Regions from separate parts of the Aquitalea sp. USM4 genome, predicted to be linked through region 1. Evidence: predicted binding sites of a transcription regulator. Region 1 holds the regulator's gene; each other region holds the start of a gene.

What was found. The regulator FNR, encoded in region 1, switches genes on or off when oxygen is low (the NO sensors DNR and NnrR bind a similar motif). The targets are predictions, from matches to a motif close to TTGATNNNNATCAA.
Positions count from the first base shown of each region.
Region 2: the regulator FNR is predicted to act here: its motif matches at 3,203-3,216, upstream of DKK66_RS06310 (universal stress protein).
Region 3: the regulator FNR is predicted to act here: its motif matches at 3,132-3,145, upstream of cobA (uroporphyrinogen-III C-methyltransferase).

Region 1 is NZ_CP029539.1:2,291,932-2,298,135, forward strand. Features, by position in the region: gene DKK66_RS10675 (DUF1853 family protein) at 1-885, shown strand, start outside; gene DKK66_RS10680 (flavodoxin family protein) at 882-1,340, shown strand; gene fnr (fumarate/nitrate reduction transcriptional regulator Fnr) at 1,467-2,213, opposite strand; gene hemN (oxygen-independent coproporphyrinogen III oxidase) at 2,326-3,732, shown strand; gene DKK66_RS10695 (Rrf2 family transcriptional regulator) at 3,828-4,301, opposite strand; gene hmpA (NO-inducible flavohemoprotein) at 4,386-5,609, opposite strand; gene DKK66_RS10705 (methyl-accepting chemotaxis protein) at 5,857-6,204, shown strand, end outside.
Region 2 is NZ_CP029539.1:1,311,463-1,317,666, forward strand. Features, by position in the region: gene DKK66_RS06295 (glutamine synthetase family protein) at 1-926, shown strand, start outside; gene ggt (gamma-glutamyltransferase) at 1,079-2,797, shown strand; gene DKK66_RS06305 (hypothetical protein) at 2,812-3,126, opposite strand; gene DKK66_RS06310 (universal stress protein) at 3,375-3,833, shown strand; gene DKK66_RS06315 (TlyA family RNA methyltransferase) at 3,930-4,679, opposite strand; gene DKK66_RS06320 (YceH family protein) at 4,835-5,464, shown strand; gene DKK66_RS06325 (cupin domain-containing protein) at 5,541-5,903, opposite strand; gene DKK66_RS06330 (arsinothricin resistance N-acetyltransferase ArsN1 family B) at 6,018-6,204, opposite strand, start outside.
Region 3 is NZ_CP029539.1:2,855,081-2,861,284, forward strand. Features, by position in the region: gene DKK66_RS13195 (Yip1 family protein) at 1-79, opposite strand, end outside; gene DKK66_RS13200 (hypothetical protein) at 220-1,518, opposite strand; gene DKK66_RS13205 (DUF2249 domain-containing protein) at 1,515-1,727, opposite strand; gene DKK66_RS13210 (hemerythrin domain-containing protein) at 1,724-2,152, opposite strand; gene cobA (uroporphyrinogen-III C-methyltransferase) at 2,225-3,061, opposite strand; gene DKK66_RS13220 (cytochrome c) at 3,224-3,649, shown strand; gene DKK66_RS13225 (cbb3-type cytochrome c oxidase subunit I) at 3,682-5,109, shown strand; gene DKK66_RS13230 (cytochrome c oxidase subunit 3) at 5,165-5,758, shown strand; gene DKK66_RS13235 (cytochrome C oxidase subunit IV family protein) at 5,810-6,091, shown strand; gene DKK66_RS13240 (CbbQ/NirQ/NorQ/GpvN family protein) at 6,101-6,204, shown strand, end outside.

The sequences.
Region 1 (6,204 bases):
CAGCCTGCGCTGCGTGATCTGGCTTTCTTGCTGACCGCCCCTGCTCCCTGGGATAGCGGCTGCAATCTTTCGCCACAACGCCTGCTGGGCCCGGATGGCCCGGCCTTGCTGGCCGCGCTGGAGCAAGACCCGGCACCGCTCTATGCCTGGCTGGCCGACCAGCCCTGTCGCCGTCTGGGCCACTATGCCGAGCGCTTGCTGGCTTTCTGGTTTCACCTCGCGCCCCATATCGAGCTGGTGGCCGCCAATCTGCCGCTACGGGACGCCAGCGGCCGCACCATTGGCGAATTTGATTTCCTGATCCGGCTGGATGGCGAACCACTGCACGTGGAAACCGCCAGCAAATTCTATCTGCAACTGGGCGAGGGGCCGGACAGTCTGGTAGGCCCCAGTCTGCGCGATGCCTGGCTGCTGAAGGCGGGTAAATTGCAGGCGCAGTTGCAGCTGTCCCGCCACCCCCTGGCCCGGCGCGTGTTGCCGCCAGACTTTGTGGCCTGCGCCAGTCAGGCCCGGCTGGCCGGCTGGTTTTTCTATTCCCGACCGTCCCGCCCCATGCCGCCACTGGCTGCGGATCAGCTGCAAGGCTGGTTCAGCCCGCTATTGCAGCCCTGGCCCAGTAGCAGCCCGGCATCACGCTGGATGTGGCTGCCACGCTTGAACTGGCTGGCTCCGGCCCGCGTGGCCGAAGCCGAAGTGCGTGAACAGCACAGCCTGCGCCAGGAATTGCGCCAGGCCGTGGTGCCGCAACTGGTGGCCGAGCTGTTGCCGCTGGGCGATGGCTACTGGGAGGAGGTGGCGCGCGGTTTCGTGGTGCCGCCAGGCTGGCCCGAAGCAACGCGCCTGCAGGCATTGATGGCCACGCTGCCAGGGAGTCCCGCCGCATGAAGCGCTTGCTGTTGTTGTATGCCAGCCAGACCGGCCGCACCTTGCAGCTGGTTGATGCCGTGCGCGCCAGCGTAGCGCAGCTGGCCGATGACCTGCAGTTCAACTGCCTGCCCGCCGAGCAGGCCACACTGGATGATTTGCTGACAACAGACGGCATCGTGCTGGCAACGCCGGAGAATTTTGGCTATATGGCGGGCAAGATGAAGGATTTCTTTGACCGCACCTTCTACCCCGCGCAGGGCCGTACCGAGGGGCTGGCCTGCCTCTTGCTGGTGTCCGCCGGTAACGATGGCATGGGGGCTGTGCACGCCATGCGGCGCATCATCGCCGGCTATGGCTGGCACGAAGTGCTGCCCGCCGTGGTGGTACGCGGCGAGCCGGACGCCGCGCAGCTGGCTGAAGTGGCGGAACGGGCCGAGCAACTGGTGGCCGGCATGCTGATCGGGCGCTGGTAATACCTTGCCCGGAAGAGTTAGTGCTTGCGGAGAATGGCGCGCCTGCCCGGATGGGCGGAAGATGCAAAAAGGGCGGTAAGGCGCATTGCGCCCACCGCCCGGATGGCTGTTACCGTGCCTGTTGGCTTACACGCCGTTGGCGTGGGTACAACCGGAGATCAGGTCCTTGAGTGCATCGGCCTTGATCAGCTGGATGTGCTTGTGGTCCACGCTCAACCAGCCTTGCTGCTGGAACTTGGACAGCGTACGGCTGACAGTTTCCAGTTTCAGGCCGAGGAAGCTTCCGATTTCCTCGCGGCTCATGCGCAGGATGAAATCGTTGGCGGCAAAGCCGCGGGTGGACAGACGCTGTGACAGGTTCAGCAGGAAGGCAGCCAGACGTTCTTCTGCCTTCATGTTGCCCAGGAGCAGCATGACGTTCTGGTCACGCACGATTTCGCGGCTCATCAGCCGGAAAAAGTGGTGTTGCAGGCTGGGAATGTCGCGCCCCAGGCTTTCCATGCGGTTGAAGGGCAGTTCGCAGACTTCGCTGTCTTCCAGGGCAATGGCGTCGCAGCCATGCACATTGGACGAGATGCCATCCAGGCCCATGAGTTCGCCGGACATCAGAAAGCCGGTGACTTGTTCACGACCGTCCTGGCTTGCCACGCTGGTCTTGAAGAAACCGGTGCGCACGGCAAACAGCGACTTGAAGGCTTCGCCACTGCGGAACAGGTATTCACCGCGCTTGAGGCGGCGGCTCTGACGGATAACTGCATCCAGCTGCGTCATTTCGTCGCGGTTCAACCCGATGGGCAGGCAGAGTTCGCGCAGACTGCAGTTGGAGCAGGACACCTTCAGTGCGTGCAGAGTGTGTTGGTGTTGGTCTGACATCGCGTGTTTTGTACAACCCTGTAAAGAAGCTTGACCCTTGTCAAAGCGGAATTCGCACGTTTTCCGCAAATTTACCAGTCCACCTGACGTTTGACTATCAATACCCGACGACATGCACACCACCCATCCGTTTTCGCCTACCCACTGTGAGTTCGACCGAGCATTGATCGAACGTCTTGATGGTTCCGGCCCAAGATACACTTCTTACCCGACCGCAGACCGGTTTACCCCGGCGTTTGGCGAGAAGGACTATAAAAGCTGGCTGATGCAGCGCCATCTGGGCATGCATCAGAACGCTATCTCATTGTACGTACACATACCGTTCTGTAACACGGTTTGTTATTACTGCGGCTGTAACAAGATCATCACCAAGGACAAGAGCCGTGCCGACCGCTACCTCGATTACCTGGAAAAGGAAATCAAGCTGGTTGCCGCCTCGCTTGGCTGCCGGGAAAAGCTGATCCAGCTGCACTTTGGCGGCGGTACGCCAACCTTCCTGTCCGACGAGCAGCTGGACCGCCTGATGACCATGTTGCGTGCCCACTTCGAATTTTTGCCGGAGGGAGAATATTCCATCGAGATCGACCCGCGCAAGGTGGGTCGTGAAACCGTGCATCATCTGGCGCGACTGGGCTTCAACCGCATGAGCGTGGGCATTCAGGACTTTGACCCGCAGGTGCAAGCCGCGGTGAACCGGGTGCAAAGCGAGGAGGAAACGCTGGAAGTGATCGAGGCTGCGCGCGAGGCGGGCTTCAAGTCGGTCAGTGTGGACCTGATCTACGGCCTGCCGCTGCAAACCCGCGAGTCGCTCAAACGCACGCTGGACAAGGTGATTGCCATTGGCCCGGACCGCCTGGCGCTGTACAACTATGCCCATTTGCCCACCGTGTTCATGCCGCAACGGCGCATCAACGAGGCGGACCTGCCAGCCGCCAGCACCAAGCTGGACATCCTGCAGGACGCGGTAAAGAGCCTGGCGGATGCAGGCTATGTATTCATTGGCATGGACCACTTTGCCAAGCCGGAAGATGACCTGGCCATTGCCTTGCGCCAAGCCCGCCTGCAGCGCAATTTCCAGGGCTATTCCACTCATGCCGACTGCGACATGATCGGCCTTGGCGTGTCGTCCATCGGCAAGGTTGGCCCCTGTTACAGCCAGAACGAGAAGGACCTGGACAGCTATTACGCCGCGCTGGACGAAGGCCGGCTGCCGGTAATGCGCGGCATGGTGCTGGATCAGGACGACATCCTGCGTCGCGGCATCATCCAGGCGCTGATGTGCCGCTTCTCCCTGTCGGTGGAAGCCATCGAGCAGGTGCACGGCATCAATTTCGCCGAGTATTTTGCTGCCGAGCTGCCAGCCATCCGCGAGTACCACAAGCTGGGCCTGCTGACCTTTGATGGCGATTTCCTGATGGTGGAGCCCAAGGGGCGTTTCCTGATCCGCAATATCGCCATGCTGTTCGACCGCCATTTGCGTGAACGGGAAACCAAGGCACGTTATTCCAAGACCATCTGATGGTTTTGTTCAGACTGTTTAAAGGGTTATCCCCTAAAAAAGCAGCAAAAAAGCCCGCAGGTAGCGGGCTTTTTCATTGAAAAAGTGATGGTTTTTTACAACACATCCGGTGTGGTTTTGTCGGCCGACTGCGGTCTGGGGCTGCGATGCAGGCGAATGATGGCCTCGCCGGTGGGGCTGGCAATCACGTCGCGCAGCGTATAACTGTCCAGTGTGCTGAAAAATGCCTGCATGCCCACATCCAGCACGGCCTTGAGCTGGCAGTCCTGGCGCAGCGCGCAAGGCGGTTCGGCGCAGTCAATCAGCGGCACATTGCCTTCCAGCGTGCGGATGATGCCGCCCAGGCGGTAATGCTCGGGCGGCTGGGCCAGCGCCAGCCCGCCACCCTTGCCACGGCTGTTGTTCAGCCAGCCTTGCACCCCCATGAAATGCACCACTTTCACCAGGTGATTGCGCGACACCTCGAAGCGTTCGGCAATTTCGCTGATGGTGACCGGTTGCTCCCGGTCGCGGTGCGTCAGGTACATCAGCACGCGCAGGCCAAGGTCGGTAAAGCGGTTCAGTTGCATGGCAGTAAAGTGGGCTGGGAAAGTGCCGCGCAGGATACTCCGCAGTGCGGCAGCTCACAATGCGCAGCGGCAAACAAAGCCAATTCAGCCGGTGGTCATGGCATTGGAGCCAAACACTTCCATGTGGATGCGCGTGGCTTCTACCCCGGCCTCGCGCAGCTGGCGGTGCTGTTGCTGCATGAAGCCTACCGGGCCGCACAAATAATAGTCGGCATCCGGCAGCAGGGCATGGGCACGGATGGCATCGGCATCGATGCGGCCTTGCTGATGGAAGTCCACGCCCAGGATGTCGCTTGCGACCGGGGTTTCATAAAACACGCGCTGCTGCAGCCGCGCATGCTGCTGCGCCAGTGTGCCGACTTCCTGCTTCATGGCGTGAACCGCCCCGTGACGTGCGGCGTGCAAATAGCGGATGGGGCGCGACTGATCACTGGCCAGCAAGTGCTGCAGCATGGACAGCAGCGGAGTCTGGCCCACCCCGGCACTGATCAGCACCACCGGGGTGTCCCGCTCCTGATGCAGCACGAAATCACCAAATGGCGGCGATACCTGCAGGATGTCCCCTTCGGCCAGTTCGGCATGCAGGATGCCGGATACCTTGCCGGCGGGAGCCTCATCGCGCGCGTCTTCCCGCTTCACCGAAATGCGCAGCCAGTCCTTGCCGGGTGCATCGGACAGGCTGTACTGGCGCGGCTGGCTCAGGCCCCATTCCGGAATGAAACGCTGTACCGAAATGTATTGACCGGGCTGGAAGGCGGGCAGTCTGCCACCATCCGCGGCTTGCAGATAAAACGAGGTGATTTCCTCGCTTTCTACCTGCTTCTTCACCACGCGGAACGGCCGCCAGCCGCTCCAGCCACCGGGCTGGGTGGCGGCACGCTGGTACAGGCTGTTTTCCAGCTGGATCAGCAGGTCTGCCAGTTGCTGATAGGCGGCCGCCCAGGCTTCCAGCAGGCTGTCCGGTGCGGCTTCTTCTCCCAGCACCTCGCGGATGGAAGCCAGCAGATGCTTGCCCACAATCGGGTAGTGTTCGGCACGGATGCCCAGGCTGGCGTGTTTGTGTGCCACCCGTTCCAGTACCGGCAGCAGTACTTCGGGCGCATCAATATGCTCGGCATAGGCAGCCACGGCCATAGCCAGTGCCTGCTGTTGCTGGCCGGCATGCTGGTGCCCCTGGTTGAAGATGTTTTTCAGCTCCGGGTTGTGCTGGAACATGCGTTGGTAAAAATGGCTGGTCAGCAGCACGCCATGCTGCTTAAGGATGGGGGCGGTGGCTTTGACTTGCTGGCGGATGGTGGCACTGAGCATGGATCTTCCTTTAGATGTGTGTGAAATACATTTTTAAAAAGACAGGTGTTCGGCACGGACAGCGCGTAGCATAACATTAAAATGTAAATAAAATACACTTTATAAAAAGAACGCAAATTCAAGCTGCACGCGACAAAACCCATTGGCATAGGTATTTGATTTTGCAGTGCAAGAACAATGCCCCTATAACCAAAGCTGTCTTCACACGTATAGCCACCGTGCTGTGCGCGCCTGCAAGGAGTTGTGCATGTTCCGTCAAACCGCCCGCTGGATGCAGCATCTGAGCTATCCCATCCGCTTTGCCATCATCGGTACCGTGTTTGCCGTTGCTCTGGTTTACCTCACTTATGGCTTGTACCGCAGCAATCAGGACAATGTGGATTTCTCCAGCAAGGAGCGGGTGGGCGTGCAATATGTGAAGCCCGCCATGGCCTTGCTGCTGGCGCTGGAGCAGGAACAGGCCCAGCACGCCGGCCAGGGAGCAGGTAACGCGCTGGGAAGCGCAGTGCAGCAGCAATGGCAGGCCATGCAGCAAACCCATACCGCGCTCAACCCGGTGCTGGGCGTGGACAAGGAATGGTCTGGTTTCGACGCG
Region 2 (6,204 bases), 980 kb from region 1:
TTTTCGCCGCCCATGCCGACGCCAATCAGCCCTACCAGGCACCGGCGCTGCGCACCGGCCGGCGTGAAAGCGGCTTCGATGCCTTCAGCTTTTCCACGCTGAACGATCTGGAAGGCTTCTTCGACGACCTGTATCGCGCCTGTGAACAGCTGGGCATCGACACCGATACCTATGTCCATGAAATGGGCCCCAGCCAGTTCGAGATCAACCTCAAGCACGGCAATGCGCTGGAACTGGCCGACCAGACCTTCCTGTTCAAGTACGCGCTGAAGGAAATCGGCTATCAGCACGGGCTGAACGTGGTGTGCATGGCCAAACCGCTGTCCGGTCAGCCCGGCAGTTCCATGCACCTGCACCAGAGCGTGGTGGATGGCCAGGGCAACAATGTGTTCAGCCTGGCAGATGGCGAAGCCAGCCCGGACTTCTTCCACTACATTGGCGGCCTGCAGCAATATCTGCCGCACCTGATGCCGCTGTTCTGCCCCAGCCCCAACTCCTTCCGTCGCTTCGTCAAGGGTCTGGCCGCGCCGGTCAATGTCAGCTGGGGCGTGGACAACCGTTCGGTGGGCATCCGTGTGCCGGTATCCGGCCCGGCCGCGCGCCGCGTGGAAAACCGCCTGCCCGGCTGCGATGCCAACCCCTATCTGTCGCTGGCCGCCAGCCTGGGCGCCGGCTTGTTGGGTGTGGAAGAAAAGCGCAGCCCGAGTGAGGCCGCCATCGGTAATGTCTTCAACAACGACGATGCCGCCACCCTGCCCAACACCCTGGATGCCGCCTGCGCCCTGATGGCCGGGCACGACACCGCCAAGCGGCTGTTCGGTCAGGAATTCACCGATGCCTATCTGGCAGTGAAGGACATCGAGCTGAGCCACTATCACAACCAGATCACCGCCTGGGAGCGCCAGTACCTGACCACGCTGGCCTGATCCTCCGTCAGCCTGCCAAGCTGCCAGCCGCCCTGTTGCGACTGGCAGCTTTTTTGTTGCCAACCGCGCTGGATTGACCCTGCCGAACGCCTGAGCCACCATGCTGCTGTCCTGTCCGGACCAGACTGCCAACCCCGCCCCCGAGGAATGACATGCGTTTTACCGCCCTGCTCTTGTTGCTGGTGCCGCTGTGCGCACTGGCCGATACCGCAGCACCGGAAGCGGCCAGCGGCTTTCAAACCCGCCCTGCCGTTTACAGCCGCCACAGCATGGTCAGCACGGCCAATCCCTACGCCAGTGCAGCCGCACGCGATATCTTGCGCCGTGGCGGCAGTGCCATTGACGCAGCCATCGCCGCACAACTGGTGCTGGGGCTGACCGAGCCACAATCCTCCGGCATTGGCGGTGGTGCTTTCATGCTGTATTTCGATGGCCGCAAGCTCACCAGCTTTGACGGCAGGGAAACCGCCCCCGCCACTGCCGAGGCAAACCTGTTCCTGCAAAAAAACGGCCAGCCGATGGATTTTTACCGCGCAGTAGTAGGTGGCCGTTCGGTTGGCGTGCCCGGTGTGGTGGCCATGCTGAAACTGGCGCACCAGCGCGGCGGCAAGCTCGCCTGGGCCAGTCTGTTCCAGCCTGCCATTGCGCTGGCACGCAACGGTTTTGCCATGTCACCGCGCCTGCACACCTTGCTGGGTTCGGAACGCTTCTTGCAGCAAGACCCGCAGGCGCGGGCTTATTTTTATCAGGCTGATGGCAGTCCGTTGCCGGTTGGCTCCCGGCTGAAAAACCCGGACTATGCCACCACGCTGGAGCTGCTGGCGAAGCAAGGCCCGGCAGCGTTTTATCAAGGAGAGATCAGCCGGGCCATCATCGATGCGGTCAACCATCACCCGGTCAACCCCGGCCGCATGCTGGCGGCCGATCTGGCCGCTTACCAGGCCATCGAACGCAAACCGCTGTGTGGCCCGTATCGCAGCTGGCAGGTATGCGGCATGGATGCACCCAGCTCTGGCGGGGTTGCCGTCTTGCAGATGCTGGGCGTGTTGCAGCGCTTACCGCTGTCTTCCATGTCTCCCACCGGCAGCAACACCATCCACCTGTTTGCCGAGGCAAACAAGCTGGCTTTTGCCGACCGCAACCGCTATCTGGCCGACCCTGGCTTTGTCAGCGTGCCCAGCCAGGCCCTGATTGCAACGGACTACCTGCAACAGCGCAGCCAGCTTATCAACCCGTCCCGCAGCATGGGACGCGCCACGGCGGGCGAGCCTTCCGGCATCCGGCTCAGCCGTTACGGCCGGGACAACGCTCCCGAACTGCCCTGCACCTCGCATCTGAACATTGTGGATGGTGCCGGGCGGGTGGTCAGCATGACCACCTCCATCGAAGACCAGTTTGGCAGCCGGCTGATGGTGAAGGGCTTTTTGCTGAACAACCAGCTCACCGATTTTTCTTTCCGTCCGGATGAAGACGGCACGCCGGTTGCCAACCGGGTGGAAGCACGCAAGCGCCCGCGCAGCAGCATGTCGCCCACTGTGGTGTTTGATGCCCGCGGGCAATTCCTGCTAGCCACCGGTTCACCGGGTGGCAGCCAGATCATCGGCTATGTCGGCCAGACGCTATTGGGCCTGCTGGACTGGAAACTGGACCCGCAGCAAGCGGTCAGCCTGCCGCACTACGGCAACCGCAATGGGGATACCGAACTGGAAAGCGGACGCGGTCTGGATGCACAGGCCAGTACCTTGCAAGCCATGGGGCATGTGGTGCGTCAGGTGGAGATGACCAGTGGCCTGTCGGCCATCGTCAAAACCCCGCGTGGCTATGTCGGCGGGGCCGATCCGCGCCGGGAAGGCGTGGTGCTGGGTGATTAGACGGCTGGCCGCGCTCAGCGACGGCTGGCCTGCAGGCGCTGGGCCAGTTCGGCAATGGCGCTGTCCCGGTCCAGTGGCGGCATGCTTTGCTGCTGGGTGGCGCTGATCCACTTTTCCACTTGCGACCGATCTCCACGTGCCGCCTTGAGCAACAGGCCAAAAGCCTGACCGGTGCTGTGTTCCAGCGGCTCCACCGGGCGTGACTGGGTATGGGCTGCATAAATGCGGCTGTCCACAGCCCGGCCCTGCTTGTTGCGTTTGCCGGTGTGACGCAACCACAGCAGCAACAGGATGATGCTCAACAGGCTTAGCAGGACGAAAGTCAGCATGACGTAGAAATTTCCCCTGAAAAAGAATGAAATTCGCAACATCAGTCGGTGTCGACTTATGTGCTTATTTTAATATTTGTGATAGATCAACTGCCTGCCAATTAGTTCGAGAGACGCCAGTCTGCTCCCGAGTATGCTAAAACCAAACACAAGATGCTGTCGCCACCCATGCCGACATCATGGCATGCCTTGCGTACAGTACAGGCCAGCGCAGCTGGTTTACCGCCGGTATAGAAGAGGAGTATGCCATGTATCAACATATCGTGATTGCCGTAGATGGCAGCAAGACGGCAGAAAAAGCACTGGATGAAGCAATCCGCATTGCAAAAATAGCCAAATCGTCGATATCGCTGGTACATGTCGCCAGCTTGCGCGACATGGCGATTGAAGGCGTGGGCGCGCTGGATACCCACCAGTTGCACGATCTGGCTTTCAGGCAGGCGCGCGAGCTGCTGGAGAAAGCAGAAAAGCGCATCATCAACGAAGGCATTGGCCGGGTGGAATGCCATATTGCGGAAAGCTGGGAGGGCGGCAAGGATATGGCCGAATCACTGATCCGCTTTGCCGACAGCCGCCATGCCGAACTCATCGTCATCGGCACGCATGGCCGTACCGGCCTCGCGCATCTGCTGCTGGGCAGCTTTGCCGAAAACGTGATGCGCAAGACACATTGTCCCTTGCTGGTTGTACGCGGCAGCGAGGACTGACACAGCGTTTTTCATCCCACCGCACCACAACGCCACAGGCAAGGTGGCGGGTGCCATCCGCAGCGGCCCACGCCCCTGCGGATTTTCTTTGCCGGTTCAGAACAGCGGACGCGCCAGCACAAAGAATTCCTTGTTGCCATCGGCACCGGTAATCGGGCTGTCAAACCAGCGCTCCACCTTCCAGTCCAGCTCGTCCAGGCAATCGGTGATCTTGTCCTGCACACCGGCAAACAGGCTTTCATCGCGGACGATGCCGCCATGCCCCAAGGCTCCGCGCCCCACCTCGAACTGGGGTTTCACCAGGCCAAGCAGGCAGCCGTTCTCGCCCAGCAAGGGCAAGGCAGACGGCAGGATCAGGGTGAGCGAGATAAAGGACACATCGCACACCATCAGGTCGAAGGGCAAACCGTCATTGGCCTGCAACAGGCGCTGGCGGTCCAGCTCACGTGCATTCACCCCTTCAAAGCAACGCACGCGCGGGTCATCCCACAGGCGCGGATGCAGCTGGTCGTGCCCTACATCCACGCCAACCACATAAGCGGCACCGGCCTGCAGCACACAGTCGGTAAACCCGCCGGTGGACTGGCCCACATCCAGCACCCGCCAGCCATGGATATCCAGCCCGGCTTCCTGCAGGGCGGCATCCAGCTTCTGTCCGCCGCGAGAGACAAAGCGGTCGGACGGGTCCGGCCGCACTTCCAGCGGCGTCCCCGCCGGAAACTTGCTGCTGGCCTTGCTGATGACCTGCCCGTTCAGGCTGACCCGGCCGGATTCCAGCAGGTGTTGGGCCGCGGTGCGCGAAGTGGCAAGTCCTTGTTCCACCAACAGAAGATCTACCCGCTTCATCCCGTTTTCCTTGCTTGCATTTCAAAAGGCGACAGGGTGGCCAGTCCGCTGCGGCCTGTCAAGCCTCACGCCGGTGCAAGGCCGTACTGCAAGTCGGCTTGGTGCCTTGCCGTGCTTGGTGCGATGATGTGCGCATTGCCATAAGGAGCACCGCCATGGACACACATCAACTGGATGCCGCCGAAGTACGCGTACTGGGTGCCTTGGTCGAAAAACAGGCCCTGACGCCAGACAGCTACCCCCTGACGCTCAACAGCCTGTCATCCGCCTGCAATCAGCTCACCAGCCGTGAGCCGGTGATGCAGCTGTCGGATGCCGACCTGAGCCGGGCGCTGGACAGCTTGCAGACCAGAAAACTGATTGCCGAGCGCCTGCCCGCCGGCAGCCGGGTGGCCAAGTACGAACACCGGCTGAACTATGAATGGAATATCGACGGCGCCAGACTGGCCGCCCTGGCCCTCTTGATGCTGCGCGGCCCGCAGACCAGCGCCGAAATCCGCACCCGCGCCGGACGGGTATATGGCTTTGCCAGCGTGGAAGAAGTGGAAACCGCGCTGGAAGCCCTGGCCGACAAATACCCGCCGCTGGTGCAAAAGCTGGCGCGGCAACCGGGCGAGCGCGAAGCGCGCTGGTGCCATTTGCTGAGTGGAGAACCGGTGCTGGCCGAAACGGTCAGCAGCGCGGTGATTGATGTCGGCCTGACCGGCCGCGTGGCGGCACTGGAAGCCGAAGTGACGGCACTCAAGGCGCGCCTGCAACAGCTGGAACAAAGCCTGGGCGAATGACAACCAGCCTTACCATGAACAAGCCCCGCCACGGCATCAGCCGCTGCGGGGCTTTTTTCTGTCTGGCCGGTATGGCTTACCTGGGCTCGAAAATGGCGTAGGTCTTGCGGGCGGGCTCCAGCACTTCCCACTCGCCTTCGAAACCGGCGGGAATGACAAAGTGATCGCCAGCATACAGCTCGACACTGTCCCCTTGCAGGTCGGTTAGGCGGACATAGCCTTCCAGCAAGGTACAGAATTCGTGTTCGTGGTATTTCACGCGCCAGCGTCCGCAGCCGCCACTCCAGATACCGGCGTGAAACTGGCCGCTGGGGTCGGAATAGTGGTTTTCTACCGTCTGGGCGCATTCACCTTCCAGCTGCCGGTCTGCCGGGGCGTTGAATTGTTCAACCCGCACCGGGTTGCGCTGAAACACGATGATGTCACTGGCCTTGCCCATGTCTTTCGCTCCATTGAGAAATTATTTGATCAAATTTCTCACAAAGCGGACGCTGGCGCAATTGTCGCCACGCACCAGTCTGGTGAAACGACGGATCACAACAGGGCAGCGTGCTCAGGCACCAGGTGGCCCTTCATTGAGGCGCAGTTCCCAGTAGCCGACATCCAGCCAGCGTTCCGCCTTCCAGCCAACCTGGTGGAATGTCGCCACCTGCTGAAAACCCAGACTCTGGTGCAGGGCAATGCTGCCGGGGTTGGGCAGGGCAATGCCCGCAATGGCCAGGTGCAGCCCCAGGCTGCGC
Region 3 (6,204 bases), 560 kb from region 1:
CGGATGGATGACGCTGGCCTAGCTGGTCCCAGCCATGGCGTGATGAGTAAATCATCTGGAGCGGGTGTTGCAGGTTCATGGCGATCTCCTTGGCAGCGACAGGCTGCCATCCAAATATATATCGCAATACGATATAAATCCACAGCAAAATGCACACATGGGGGAGCATGCTGGAGTGGGGAGTGGGGAGTGGGGAGTGGGGAGTGGGGCTCGCCCTGCTCAGGCGGCGGGCTGTGCTGGCTGCTGTCCTGGTCGCAGGCAGATGGCCAGCACTTGCCGGTAGCGCAGCCATAGCCTGAGTGCATGCCAGGCTGCCATGACAGCCAGCAGCAGGCTGAGCATGGCCAGTGCGCTCTGCCAATGGGCTGGCCAGCTACACCAGGCCAATGCTGTCAGCAGCCACAGCGCATGCAGGCCGGTCAGCCACCGCACGGCTTGTTCGGAGAGGAAACCATGCGTGGCGGGCAGTACGCCACGCGGGGGCTGCAAGCGTTGCAGATGCAGCCAGGCCAGAAACGGGGCAATTTTACCCAGCATGCCCAGCACGCAAGCCAGCCCCAGGCCACCCAGCCACAGCACGCCACAGTACAGCGGCAGGCTGGTGTTGGCAGGCCAGCAAGGGGCGGCGAGGGCACATGACAGTCCTGACAGCAAAGCCAGCATGGCCAGCAGCCAGCTCAGCCACAGGGGGTCTTGCTGGCGGCGACAGCGGCGCAGCTGCTGCAGGGTGAGGCTGGCAAATGCGGCGGCGGGAAGACCGGCAAGTGTCAGCCAGTTGTTTATTTTGTCCTGCTGCCACAGCAGCAACAGGCTGAGTGCCAGCAGCAGCACCGACTGGCCGGGCAATAGCTTGCGGGTAAAGGCGGGAAAGGCCGGGGAGATCAGAAACAGCGGAATTACAGTCTGGCTGACGGCCAGCAGCAAGGCCAGCAACCAGCCCAGACCAGCCCACAGCACATGGCTGTGCAGCAAAGGCAGGAAGGGCAGCTGGAGTTGGCCACCCAGTGTCAGTACCAGCAACAGGCCCAGGCTCAGCGCCACGCCCAGCCCGCCCAGGGCCAGACGCAACCCCTGGCTGGTGGCATCACGCGCCGGGCTGCGCCACAGGCTGGGCAGCGCATGCAGCAGCAGCGCCAGCCCGGCGCTGTAAGCCAGTAGCGCGCCGGCAGTCAGCCATGTCGCGGCAAAGCCATGACTGAAGCCCCAGCACAGACAGGCGACACCGGCCTGCCACGCGGGGAAGATACGCCACCACAAGGCACGCGGGCTAGGCGTACCTACCCCGGCGGCCACCGCCAGCAGCTGTAATACGGCACCGAACATGGTGTTGCCCAGCACGCCCAGCGCCAGCAAGTGGGTGAGGGTGACAATCAGCGGATCGAAGCGGTTGGCAAGGACAGTGTCGCCCAGCAGCAGGGTGAGCCCGGTGATCAGCAGCCAGGCGAGGCTGGCTGCAAAAAAGCTGCCCGGCAACCAGGGCGGCGGGGCAGCTTCGTAAGACAGCCAGGCCTGGCTCATGGCCGGCTCAGGATCAGGATGACGCCGCCGTCACCGGACAGTTCGAAACGGAAGTCCAGCCCCTGTTGCTGTAACAGCGGCAGCAGCGGGCTGGGATGGTGCGGCAGGATGTAGGCCGCTTGCTGGCCCGGTGCCAGCCCGTCCGCTTCGTCCAGGATGATTTCCATCGGCTGAGGCGGCGGCAGCTGGCGCAGGTCGCGCGGGCTCATGCGGCGGCTCCGGCGGCAACTAGGTCGGCAAAGCCGGTAATGTGCTGGCTGCACATGGGGTAAAGAATGTTTTCTTCTTTCATGTTGTGCTGCTGCATCAGGATAAGCAGCGTGTCGGCACAGCCCAGATAGTCGCCGGCATGCTCGGATGACAGCAGCTGCGCCATGTCCTGCATCAGTGCGCGCATCTGGCTGTGTTCGTTGCGCATCACCATCGTGGGGCCCATCTGGCTGCCAGTAGCGGCTTCGAAGGCCGGAAACAGGCTGTCTTCTTCCAGCGCAAAATGTTGCAGCATGCCGTTGTGGAAGGCTTGAAACACGGCCCGGGCCTTGGGCCAGTCGCCCTGGCGCACCGCTGTTTCGGCGATGGCGAAGTCGGCATCGCACAGGCGATGTTGTTCGGTCAGTTGCTGGATGGCATTCATGGTGCTTTGCCTTGGCTGAGGTTGATGGTGAGCAGTATTGCCTGTTTGCGGCTGCGGCCTGAATGACCCGTATCAAGAAATCACTGCTTGCTGGCGCAAGGCCTGCAACTGTTGATGCAGGGTGACCACGCTGCCGATGATGAGCAGCGCCGGGCTGGCAATCTGCTGGTCGGCAATCAGCTGCGCCAGCGTAGCCAGCTGGCCGCACACGCAACGCTGGGCTGTGCTGCAGGCCCTTTCCACGATGGCCACCGGCGTGGCCGGGTCGCGGCCATGGGCCAGCAGCTGGCTGGCGATATGGGCCGCCTCGCCCAGCCCCATATACACCACCAGGGTCTGCTCCGGCGTGCTGTGCTGTGTCCAGTCCAGTGCGCTTTCCCCCTGACGGCGGTGGCCGGTGACCAGGCTGCAACCCTGGGCATGGTCGCGATGGGTAAGCGGCAGTCCCAGCGCGGCGGCGGCACCCAGCGCGGCGCTGATGCCCGGTACCACTTCGCAGGGGATGCCCGCAGCCGCCAGCGCCAGCATTTCCTCGCCCCCCCGGCCAAACAGCAAGGGGTCGCCGCCCTTGAGCCGCACCACGCGCTGGCCGCTGCGGGCAAAGTCGATCAGCAACTGGTTGATGTCGGCTTGCGGCAAGGTATGGCGGCTGGCGCGCTTGCCCACACAGATGCGGCTGGCCTGCGGCGGTGCCAGCCGCAGTATCTGCGGGTCCAGCAGGTGGTCGTAAAGCAGTACATCCGCCTCTCCCAGTCGCTGTACTGCGCGCAGGGTGAGCAAGTCCGGTTCGCCCGGGCCGGCCCCCACCAGGCAAACGCTGCCGGGGGCAAATACCTTGCTGTCTCTTGGGGTGGAGTGGGGGCTGCCGGCCGGCGTGGGCGGCAGCGGGGGCAGGGCTGGGCGGTGCATGCAGACTCCCGGGCAAAGGCTTGCCAAATGACGATGCCGCCAGTGTAGGAAGGAGGGGGGCCGGGAATCGTTGATACGAATCAATGCTATCGGGATGCCCGAATCCGTACATTTCGCCCCAGGTACCGGACGTGCCGGTGCAAGCACTTTGAGGAGGACGTGATGAGCGCGAGCTTCACCAAATCGACGGCCCGCAACATCTTTTACGGTGGGTCGGTGTTCTTTTTCCTGTTGTTCCTGGGGCTGACGCTGGATACCACCATGGCCCTGCCCAGCCATAACGCCAAGGCCAAGCTGACCGATGCGGCGGTGCGCGGCAAGAAGATCTGGGAGACGCGCAATTGTGGCGGCTGCCATACCTTGCTGGGCGAGGGGGCTTATTTCGGACCGGAGCTGGGCAATGTGTATGTGCGCCGTGGCCCGGATTTCATCAAGGGCTGGATGAAGGCCATGCCCACCAACGTACCCGGTCGTCGCCAGATGCCGCAGTTTCATCTGAACGAGGGCGAGCTGGACGACGTGGTGGCCTTCCTGAAATACACCTCCGAGATCAATACCAATAACTGGCCGCCCAATATCCAGGGCTGATCGCACCAGACCAATCGCTGACGGAGATACACATGAGCAATGCAAGTGCGGCAACGCTGGCGGCTGAACAAGCCCGTGCGCCAGCCCAGATCAAATACCGCTCGCAGGCGGTGGCCAAGCCTTATTTCATGGCGGCCATCGGCCTGTTCATCGGCCAGATCCTGTTTGGCCTGATCATCGGCCTGCAGTATGTGAAGGGGGACTTCCTGTTCCCGGCCATCAATTTCAGCACCGCGCGCATGGTGCATACCAACCTGTTGATTGTCTGGCTGCTGTTCGGCTTCATGGGGGCGGGTTACTTCCTGATTCCGGAAGAATGCGAGCGCGAGCTGTACAGCCCGAAACTGGCCATCATCACCTTCTGGGTGTTCCTGGTAGCCGGTGCGCTGACCATTGTCGGCTACCTGGGCCTGCCCTATAACGTGCTGGCCCACCTTACCGGTAACGACTTGCTGCCCACCATGGGGCGCGGTTACCTGGAGCAGCCGCTCATCACCAAGGTGGGCATCGTGCTGGTGGCGCTGTCCTTTTTGTTCAACCTGTCGATGACCTTGCTGTCCGGCCGCAAGACCAGCATCAGCATCGTGATGCTGCTGGGGCTGTGGGGCCTGGCCATCTTCTTCCTGTTCTCCTTCGTCAACCCCAGCAACCTGGTACTGGACAAGTACTTCTGGTGGTGGGTGGTGCACCTGTGGGTGGAAGGCGTGTGGGAGCTGATCATGGGTGCCATGCTGGCCTTCGTGCTGGTGAAAGTGACCGGGGTGGACCGTGAAATCATCGAAAAATGGCTGTACCTGATCATTGCCATGACGCTGATCACCGGCATCATCGGTACCGGTCACCATTATTTCTGGATCGGCACACCGGCTTACTGGCAGGTATGGGGTTCCATCTTCTCCGCACTGGAGCCGGTGCCCTTCTTCATGATGACCATGTTTGCCTTCAATATGGTCAAGCGTCGCCGCCGTCAGCACCCCAACCAGGCTGCCACGCTGTGGGCGCTGGGCACCGGTGTGATGTCCTTCCTGGGCGCGGGCGTCTGGGGCTTCCTGGGCACGCTGTCGGTGGTGAACTACTACACCCACGGCACGCAGCTGACTGCTTCGCACGGGCACATGGCCTTCTACGGTGCTTACGCCATGGTGGTGCTGACCATGATTTCCTACACCATGCCGCTGCTGCGTGGCCGTGAAGCCAACAGCCCTCAGGCGCAGAACGTGGAAAAACTGGCGTTCTGGGTGATGACCCTGTCCATCGTCGGCATCACGCTGTGCCTGACAGCTGCCGGGGCAACACAGGTGTGGTTGCAACGCATGTCGAGCGCACCGCTGTCCTTCATGGAAACGCAGGACCACATCATGCCGCTGTACTGGGCACGTCTGGTGTGCGGTCTGGGCTTCTTCAGCGGCCTGATGCTGTACCTGATCAGCTTCTTTGTCACCGGCAAGCGCGAAGCCTGAGTGAACCGAGCAACAAGCGGCCCGCAAAGGGCCGTTTTTTCATTGGAGACAAACCATGCCTGCCAACAGCCTGCTGCTGGAAGACATACCGCAAGACCGTCATGTGCCGGGAGACCTGGCCATGTGGTGTTTCATCCTGGCCGAACTGGCGGTGTTCGGCGTGTTCTTCCTGGTGTACGGCTATCACCGCTGGCGTGATCCGGCACTGTTTTCCCACGGCCAGCAGCAGCTGCACCTGCTGCTGCCCACACTCAATACCTTGCTGTTGCTGGCGGGCAGTGCTGCCATCGTGGCTGCCGTGCGCGCCTTTGCGTTGAACCGTCAGCGCAGCGGGCGGCGCTGGCTGATGTCCACCATGCTGGCCGGTGGCGGTTTTCTGGTGCTCAAGGCCATCGAGCTGGGTGGCAAGTTTGCCGCTGGCATCACCCTGTCCAGCGGCGATTTCTGGATGTTCTACCTCTCGCTCACCGTGTTCCACTTTCTGCATGTGGTGCTGGGCATGGTGATTGTCGCCGCCGTGTGGTGGCAGGCCCGCGACGGGCGCTATGCCGGTGCGGCCATTGATGGCGTGGAAACCGCAGCCGCCTACTGGCATATGGTGGACCTGGTGTGGATTGTGCTGTTTGCGCTGATTTACGTGGCGCGTTAAGCGCCGCAGTTTGTTGGCAGGGCTTATCTGGAATCAAGGCCATGGCCCTGCATGGCCGGTATCGTTGACCCCATGAACACACCCGCCCCCCTTACCCAATGGCTGTTGTGGGCCTGGCTCAGTGGCCTGACCCTGCTGGCGGCCGTGCTGGCTGAAACCGGCCAGCTGTCACAACACTGGCTGGCACCGCTGGTGCTGGGTTTTGCCTGGCTCAAGGGCTGGGTGGTCATCGAGCGATACATGGGGCTGCGCCATGCCCCGCACTGGCTGCGCGCCAGCGTGCATGGCTGGCTGCTGCTGGTGACCGGTGTGCTGCTGTTGAGTTTTCGCTAAGGAAAAGCCATGAACGCACCGCTGCGTCCCGAATTATCCGCGCCGTTCTACCAGCCACAAGGCGATGAATGCCAGCTGTTTGAAGCCGCCTGGCAGCAGCAGTTGCCGGTGTT